DNA from 3 places in the Clostridium sp. CS1-1 genome. Region 2 is predicted to be linked to each of the others. Evidence: predicted binding sites of a transcription regulator. Region 2 holds the regulator's gene; each other region holds the start of a gene.
The links. The regulator Rex, encoded in region 2, represses fermentation and respiration genes when NADH is low (regulators of the CRP and FNR family bind a similar motif). The targets are predictions, from matches to a motif close to ATTGTTAANNNNTTAACAAT.
Positions count from the first base shown of each region.

Region 1: the regulator Rex is predicted to act here: its motif matches at 1,754-1,773, upstream of AC0N0V_RS17310 (DUF47 domain-containing protein).
Region 3: the regulator Rex is predicted to act here: its motif matches at 1,482-1,501, upstream of adhE (bifunctional acetaldehyde-CoA/alcohol dehydrogenase).

Region 1 covers NZ_CM148680.1:3,678,835-3,682,054, reverse strand. Annotated here, with positions in the region: gene pstB (phosphate ABC transporter ATP-binding protein PstB) at 1-687, shown strand, start outside; gene phoU (phosphate signaling complex protein PhoU) at 867-1,523, shown strand; gene AC0N0V_RS17310 (DUF47 domain-containing protein) at 1,960-2,583, shown strand; gene AC0N0V_RS17305 (inorganic phosphate transporter) at 2,576-3,220, shown strand, end outside.
Region 2 covers NZ_CM148680.1:4,585,952-4,589,171, forward strand. Annotated here, with positions in the region: gene gltA (NADPH-dependent glutamate synthase) at 1-235, opposite strand, end outside; gene AC0N0V_RS21755 (sulfide/dihydroorotate dehydrogenase-like FAD/NAD-binding protein) at 235-1,125, opposite strand; gene AC0N0V_RS21760 (redox-sensing transcriptional repressor Rex) at 1,392-2,024, opposite strand; gene abc-f (ribosomal protection-like ABC-F family protein) at 2,391-3,220, shown strand, end outside.
Region 3 covers NZ_CM148680.1:4,928,210-4,931,429, reverse strand. Annotated here, with positions in the region: gene adhE (bifunctional acetaldehyde-CoA/alcohol dehydrogenase) at 1-1,336, opposite strand, end outside; gene AC0N0V_RS23360 (RidA family protein) at 2,430-2,807, opposite strand; gene AC0N0V_RS23355 (hypothetical protein) at 2,921-3,220, opposite strand, start outside.

The DNA.
Region 1 (3,220 bases), 910 kb from region 2:
ATAAACTTGGATATACAAAAGAATGCAGTTACGGCATTAATAGGGCCTTCTGGTTGCGGTAAGTCTACTTTTTTAAGAACCTTAAACAGAATGAATGACTTAATTGAAGGTGTTAAAATAGAAGGTGAGGTTCTGTTTGAAGGTAAAAATATTTATCATGATTATGATGAAATAGAACTTAGAAAAAGAGTAGGAATGGTGTTTCAAAAACCTAACCCGTTTCCGATGTCTATATACGATAACATAGCCTATGGACCAAGAATACATGGTATAAAAGATAAGAATAAGCTAGATGAGTTGGTAGAGAATAGTTTAAGAGGGGCTGCTCTTTGGGATGAAGTAAAGGATAGATTAAATAAGAATGCATTAGGAATGTCTGGTGGCCAGCAGCAAAGATTATGTATTGCAAGAACTCTTGCAGTAGAACCAGAGGTATTACTTATGGATGAACCAACTTCAGCACTAGACCCTATATCTACTTTAAAGGTAGAAGAGTTAATGGATGAGCTTAAGAAAAAATATACAATAGTGATAGTTACTCATAACATGCAGCAGGCTGGTAGAATATCAGATCATACGGCTTTCTTTTTAACAGGAGAAGTAGTTGAGTTTGAAAAAACTGAAAGCATTTTTTACAAGCCGAAGGATAAAAGAACAGAAGATTACATTACAGGAAGATTTGGATAAGGTTTTTGAATTGTAATTTGATTATAAGACTCCTACTCAATGATAGTAGGAGTCTTATAAATAAGCATAAAGGCTTTTTATATAGTAATATAAAGTAAATCACTAGTGAACATATTCTAAAATAGTTGAAAATGTGTAATAATAATGAAAAGAGCAATTATTTAAGAGAGGTGAGTATAATGTCAAGAACCGGATTTGATTCTGCTTTAGAGGAACTTCATAATGATTTGTTAAGAATGGGAAGTATAGTGGAAAAGCAAATTCATCAGTGCATAGAAGCTTTAGTTAAACAGGATGAGGCTTTAGCAGAACAGATAATAAAAAACGATGATTTGGTTGATAAGCTTCAAAGAGAAATAGAGGATAAATGTATTAAATTGATAGCTAAGGAACAACCTCTTGCTATAGATTTAAGAACTATAATTACTACTTCAAAATTAGTCACTGATTTAGAGAGAATGGCAGACTATGCAGTGGATATAGCTAAAATAACAATAAGATTAAAAAATGAAAAGTATATAAAAGAATTAATTGATATTCCTAAGATGGCTGAAATAGTAAAAGTTATGATAAGAAAAGCATTGGATGCCCATGTAGCAGGAGATGTAGAGGGAGCTTATGCAGCTTGCAAGATGGATGATGAAGTAGACCATTTATATAGAAATATATTTACAGAAATGTTAACCTTAATGTCTAAAGGACAAGAAAATGTTCCGCAGATAACTCAATTACTATTTGTTTCTAAATACCTTGAGAGAGTAGGAGACCATGTAACTAATATTTGCGAATGGACTGTGTACTTAGTGACTGGAGAACAAATAGATTTAAATGAATAAATGAATTTACTGTAATCATCAAAATAAATAGGTATTTTCAAATATCTTACATCATTTAATAAACCCTGTGCTTTTTTAAAGGTGCAGGGTTAAGTTTTTTTCTTTATTATTTCTTTTGATTTCTAGTATTTTAATATACTAAAGAATAAGAGATGGTATCTGAAATTGCATACAATGTTTGGAACGCAATATTAAATTATATTAAAAATAATAAAAAATATATTTATTTTATTGTAAATATTTTAATGATATTAGGTGGTAAAAAACAAAAAAATTCATTTAAAGGGGAATATACGACAAAAAAGTCTAACGAAAAACCTGTTGACAAACGTTTTCATATGAGAGAAGTGTTAATTAAATGTTTTATTTTTATTAAATTTATGTTATACTTTATAAGGTCGAAAATGAATACTTTCAAATTATCAGGAGGGATAAAATGTTTAGCTTGACTCCAAAAGAAGACAAATTTTTTGAACTTTTTATTGAAACTGCAAATATTGCCTATAAGGCTTCAAATCTGCTAGTAGAGTTTCTAAAAGACCTTGACAATGCAGAGGAAAATTTAAAAAAGATTAAAGAGGTGGAACACGAAGGCGATAAAAAACAGCATGAAATACTTGAACAGCTGAATAAAACTTTTATAACACCATTTGACAGAGAAGATATTTATATGATAGCAAAGGATACAGATGATATTATTGATTACATAGAGTCTACGGCAAGTAGATTTGTAATGCTTAATGTAAATCACTGCACAGAAGAGGCTGAGATGTTAAGCAGAATGATCGTAAAATGCTGTGAGGAAATCATTACTCTTATGCAGGAATTAAAGAACATGAAGACAAGTAAAGAACTATCAAAGAAGATAATTGAAGTTAATAGAATAGAAGAGGAAGGCGACAAAGTTTCAAGAAACGCCATTAAAGATATTTTCAGAGGTAATATGGAAGTTATTGAAATCATAAAGTGGAGAGAGATTTATCAATATCTTGAGGATACACTAGATGCTTGTGAAGACTTAGCAAATGTTATTGAAGGAGTAGTAATGAAAAATGCTTAGTGGTACTATTGCTTTAACAGTTGCTATAGTTATTATTGCTCTGATATTTGATGTAATTAATGGTTTTCATGATAGTGCTAACGCCATAGCATGCTCTGTATCTACGAGGGTTCTAACTTTAAAACAAGCAGTAATCATGTCAGCAACTCTGAACTTCGTAGGTGCTTTTATGAACGTAAAGGTTGCAAAGACAATTGGAAGTGGTATCGTAAATCCAAGTAGCATAACTCAACAGGTTATAATCGCAGCATTAGTTGGAGCTATTGTGTGGAATCTAATAACTTGGTATTTTGGAATTCCAAGTAGTTCATCACATGCCCTTATAGGGGGATTAGTTGGATCAGCAATGATGTATCAAAAATCCTTTGTTATAGTTAATTGGGCTAGTCTTTTCTCAAAGGTTATACTATGGCTCATATTATCACCGGTAATAGGATTTTTTATAGGTTTTATACTTATGAATATTATAAACATGATATTAAGTAAGACAAGACCTGCAACAGTGACTAAAGTGTTCTCAAAGCTTCAGATAGGTTCAGCTGCACTTATAGCTTTGAACCATGGAGGTAACGACGCTCAAAAATCCATGGGAATTATCACAATGGCACTAATGAGTGCTGGTTTTTTACATGAATTT
Region 2 (3,220 bases):
TTGCTATAACTTTTGCTGCTTCTTCGAAATTTCCTTCCTTAACCCTTTGTATAAATTCTGGTATATATATACTTACAGGGCAATCTCCTACACACTTAGGATTTTTGCAATTTAAGCATCTAGCAGCTTCCTGCATAGCTTCTTCTTTTGTGTAGCCCAAGCAAACTTCTTCAAAGTTAGTAGCTCTTACCTTTGCATCTTGTTCTTGTATTGGCGTTCTCTTCATTCTATCCATTACTTGTCACCTCCGCAATCGCAACCTTCTCTGTCGTGAGTTGTTCCTTCTTCTTTTCTTAAAAGTTTTCTTCCTTCTTCAGTTTTATACATAGCTTGTCTTCTCATGGATTCATCAAAATTTACTAAGTGTCCATCAAATTCTGGACCATCTACACATGCAAATTTAACTTCTCCACCTACAGTTACTCTACAAGCTCCACACATACCTGTGCCATCTACCATTATTGGATTTAAGCTTACTATAGTATGTATTCCATATTCTTTTGTAAGTTTAGCTACAAATTTCATCATGATCATAGGTCCTATAGCAATAACTTCATCATATTTCTTGCCTTCATTGTCTATAAGTTCCTTTAATAAATTTGTAACTAGTCCTTTATATCCATAACTTCCATCATCTGTTGCAACATATAAGTTGCCGCAGACTGCTTTCATTTCTTCTTCAAGTAGTACATATTCTTTTGATTTAGCTCCAACTATAACATCTACAGATACACCATGCTCATGAAGCCATTTAACTTGTGGATATACTGGTGCTGCACCAACTCCACCTGCTATGAATATCATCTTCTTGTTCTTTAATTCTTCTAAATCTTCATGTACAAATTCTGAAGGTTGTCCAAGTGGTCCTACAAAGTCTGCAAATGTGTCGCCTACTTCATATTTTGCCATCTTTTGTGTCGAACCTCCAAGTGTTTGATATACAATAGTTACTGAACCTCTTTCTGCGTCATAATCACAGATTGTAAGAGGTACTCTTTCCCCTTTTTCATCAGTTTTCACTATAACAAATTGTCCTGGTAAACAAGACTTAGCAACTCTTTTAGCTTCTATATCCATTAAAAAGATATTAGGAGCGAGCTCTCTCTTACTTAAAATTTTATACATTTTACTTTATCCCCCCGTATGTTTGTTAATGCATAATCACTCTTCAACCCTATCCTAATTATACCACAATAAAATAAAAATTGAATAACTAATCAGCATATTATATAAATTTTTAATAATATACAATAATTAATAAATAACACAGCTTAAAATGTATAATTAAATCAGTAAGTAATAGTTGTAGTTTGACATATACTTACAAAAAATAAATAAAAATGATTGAAGCATTACACTTCAATCATTTTTATTTATCCTATACTTTTTATTTATTCTATACCATTTAGTAGGCATATTAATGTTAATAGGCTGTCACTTAGATGAACATTTTCCACTTTTACATCATCAGGAACTACCAGATCCACTGGAGCAAAGTTCCATATACCTTTGATCCCATTATTTACAAAAGTATCACAAATCTTTTGTGCATTTGTACTTGGAACACATATTATACCAATATCTGCTGGACGTTCTTTTAGATAGTCTCCTAAATAATCTATATCTTTTATTTCTATATCTCTTATTCTAAGTCCTATAAGCTTTGGATTTATATCAAATATAGCTTGTAAACTAAATCCTAACTTTTCAAACTTTGTATAATTTGCAATAGCCTGACCTAAATTTCCTCCTCCGACTATTACTGTTTTATATTCTTTTGTCAATCCTAAGATATTACTTATTTGATTATAAAGATCTCCTACATTATATCCATAGCCTTGTTGGCCAAAATCTCCAAAGCAGTTTAGATCTTGTCTTATTTGTGATGCTGTAAATCCTATTTTTTCACTCAATTCCTTAGAAGATATTCTATCTACGTCATTTTTCATTAAGTCTCCTAAATATCTATGATACTTAGGTAATCTTTTTATAACAGCCATTGAAATATTTTTTTTCTTATCCATACCGCACCTCTTATTAATATATTAATATGTTATCATTGCACTTCAATAAATTTATTTGTTTATATTTTATCACTTTATAACATTCTTGTCTCACTTTTTATAGTATTATTTAATTATATAATATGTCAATAACATATTTTTTATTATTCTTTATATTTTCATATAGTTAAAAGCTTATTCCATAATTTTCATTCAACTTTTAACATTATTTAGCTAACTTTTGTAACTTTTTGTTTTACATGATTCGTGAAATTTATATCAATTGCTTTCTCCATACTTCTTGGTTTTAACTATAAATTATTAAATTTTACTACAAAAAATTCTTTTTACATAGTAAAATATTAATGATTAAGGAAGGTGAAACTCATGATAATTTTAAGTTGTAAAGATGTTAAAAAGAGCTATGGAATAGATGTAATACTGGAAGATGTAACCTTTAACATAAATGAAGGAGAAAAAGTAGGATTAATAGGTCCAAATGGTGCAGGAAAATCCACTCTTTTTAAAATTATTACCCGTCAATTAGACTATGATAGCGGTGATTTATTTATAGATAAAAACAAAACCTTGGGGTATTTAGCCCAGCATTTATCCCTCGATTTCTCTAACACCATATATGATGAACTGCTTACTGTCTTTGAGGATTTATTAAACTTAGAAAGTAAATTAAATAAATTAGAGCAATTAATGAACGAACCCTATAATCCAGAAAAAGAAGAATATCACAACAAGGTAATCAAGGACTATACTGCTTTTTCTGAACTCTATACAAATAGAGGCGGATATACTTATAAAGCTGAAATCAGCAGGGTACTAAAGGGACTTGGATTTACAGAAGATGATTATAATAAACCAATAGATATATTAAGTGGTGGTCAAAAAACTAGAGTTGCATTATGTAAGCTTCTTTTAACTAAACCAGATATTCTTCTTCTGGATGAGCCTACAAACCATTTAGACTTAGATGCAATTGAATGGCTTGAAGAATATCTAAAGACTTATAAAGGTTCAATTATTATCATCTCTCACGATAGATATTTTTTAGATGCAATTACTAATAAAACAATTGAACTTATAAATGGTCATATAAACTGTTATAATGGCAACTATACTGCCCACTTAGACTTAAAGCAAAAAAATTACGAAATACAACTAAAAGCTTTTAATATACAACAGGCAGAACTCAAAAGACAAGA
Region 3 (3,220 bases), 340 kb from region 2:
TCCTTTCAGCAACACTTTTAATGTTTAATAGATGTTTAGGGCCAACGTTCTCAGATACGGAATTACCGCCCCATGATCCACAACCAAGTGTTAGAGAAGGGGCTAGTTTAAAGTTATACAAATCTCCTATAGCACCTTGAGCTGAAGGCATATTTATTATTGTTCTACCTGTTTTCATGGCAATGCTAAATTTTTCAATTTTATCCTTAGCCTTCATTGTATCAGCATATAATACTGAAGTATGTCCAAATCCACCTAGTTCAACGAGCCTTTCAGCTTTTTTTAGTGCATCTTCAAAGTTTGATGCTCTATACATACCTAAAACTGGTGATAACTTTTCGTGTGAGAATGGCTCTTCAAGTTCAACCGATTCGATTTCTCCAATAAGAACCTTAGCTGTTTCGGAGACCTTAACCCCAGCCATTTCAGCGATTTTGTAAGCTGATTGACCAACTATTTTTGCATTTAAAGACCCATTTACTAATATTACTTTTCTAACCTTATCTATTTCTTCTTTATTAAGAATATAAGCACCTCTTTCTGCAAACTCTTTTCTAACTTCGTCATATACTGAGTCCAAAGCTATAACTGATTGTTCAGAAGCACATATAACACCATTATCAAAAGTTTTAGAAAGAAGTATTGAGTTAACAGCCATTTTAATATGAGCAGTCTCGTCTATTATAGCTGGAGTATTACCAGCACCAACACCTATTGCTGGTTTACCTGATGAGTAAGCAGCCTTAACCATTCCTGGGCCGCCTGTTGCAAGAGTGATGTCAGCTTGACTCATTACAACCTGTGAAAGTTCAACTGATGGTTCATCTATCCAAGCTATTATTCCTTCTGGAGCACCAGCCTTAACTGCCGCATCAAGGATTAATTTAGCCGCAGCTATAGTTGAGTTTTTTGCTCTTGGATGAGGTGAAAAAATTATAGCATTTCTGGTTTTCAAAGCTATTAATGCTTTGAAAATTGCAGTTGAAGTTGGATTAGTAGTTGGAACTACTGCTGCAATAACTCCAATTGGTTCTGCAATTTTCTTCATTCCAAAAGCACCATCTTCTTCTATAATCCCACATGTTTTTTCATCTTTATACTTATTATATATATATTCAGAAGCAAAGTGATTTTTGATAACCTTATCTTCAATTATTCCCATTCCTGATTCTTGAACAGCCATTTTGGCAAGCTTGATTCTTGCATTATTTGCAGCTAAAGCAGCTTGTCTAAAGATCTCATCAACTTGTTCCTGGTTATAAGTAGCAAATATTTTTTGGGCATATCTTACCTCTTCTAATTTTTTCATTAATTGTTCAACATTTGTTACCTTCATTTTAAAACACCCCTTTTTAAGTTTTCAGTAATAATATCTATTTGAGTTCCAATTTAATCTTTAGTCGTTTTAATATGATGAGATAAATTATTTAATTTAATATTTAATTCCTGTACTCACCTTATGCTATTATTATGCGCTATTGTTTGTTAAATGTCAATCAATAAATGGATAAATTTTGAGTTTTTTTTAGAAATAAGTGTATAAACGTTTTCATAAATCTTAATGTTGAGATAAGGATTTGACTTTTAGGTTGTTAGTTCCTTGTATAAAAAACATAAAGGAAGTTTCGATTGACAATACAAGTATTAGAGCACATTGAATAGTTAATATCATTATAAGAAAATTAGATTTTTTAAGTTTGTATATTGAAAGTATAGCTGTTTGTATTAGGAGTAATGAGGAGTTAAATAGTAAATAATTGGTGTTAAATAATTAACTAAGATGCAAAATTATAGATATATATGTTTACAAAAACTACTTTAATATTAATTTTTTGTTATTTGCTAAACTTATAAAGTGATAAAAATGGAGTAGATATCAGTAAGGGGACCGAATTCTACTCCACTTTACCAAGAACTGATCTCTAAGTTTTATCATTAAGCAAATACTTAGGATCTTCACAAATGGTTTGGAAAAATGACTCTTTATTACTATGAAAGGGGTCAGTAATAAAGAGAGGCTAAAAATGAATTTATTTATGTACTTTCGAAATTATATAAAGCAAGTTATGTGCCAATACATAAGCTTAAGAATTAAATTTACTTTAATAGATACAAAACCGTTAAATATAAGGCTTTTAAGGGCTTTTAGGTATTAATGAGGTACTGATATCATTTTGATTAAGATTATAAAATATTGATTAAACATAGAATGTTTATCAAATTGATAAGTGGATTTTCTTAAAATTTAATTAATTGTTGAGATGAGATATTCACAGGGATTGCGATACTTATCATAATGATAATCAATTATCATTATGATAAGTTGCTAAAGAACGACAGGTGTAGAAAGTACTAAAAGGATAAGTCATTTTTGAAAACTAAAAACGAGCGAACAATAGAGTTCACTCGTTTCAATTAGATCTTAATTATTAAACTAAAGCAATTACTTCTATTTCTACTAAGGCATCCTTTGGAAGTTTTACTTCCACACAAGATCTCGCTGGTAATTGAGCTTGAAAATATTTAGCGTAAACTTCGTTTACTGCAGCAAAGTCGCTCATGTTTTTTACGAATACAGTTGTTTTTATTACTTTTTCAAAGCTTGTACCAGCTTCATCTAATATTGCCTTAACATTCTCTAGTGATCTTTCAGTAGCCTTTGTTATATTCTCAGAAACTAATTCACCAGTTACAGGATCAAGTGGAATTTGACCTGATGTAAATAGTAGATTTCCTACCTTAACAGCTTGAGAATAAGGACCTACAGCTGTAGGTGCTTTTGTTGTGCTTATTAATTGCTTTTCCATAATGTAAAATCCTCCTGTTATTTTAATAAATTATTGATATATTTAATTCACAGAATTATTATAGTAATTCTGTGTAATTATTAAGTTTGTTTGATTTATAAAGATTACGCTTATTATACACCTTTACCAAAAGTACAATTGGAAAAACTGCATTCTTCGCAGTCCATACATAGTCCACCATGACCATAGGATGCCAAGTCGTATTTATTTAACTTTTCTCCAGCAAGTAAAAACATTGAACCAGGGAGAACTGGAGTACCATAAGTAACAATCTCTGCACCGGAGTTTTTTATAGCTGTAGGAGTAACATCATCCTCTTCTATTACATGACCTTTTCTAAAGGCTACACCTTTTTTCTTACTAGGTATAATTTGAGTTATATCATGACATAACATCGAACCTACAGCTTCCCA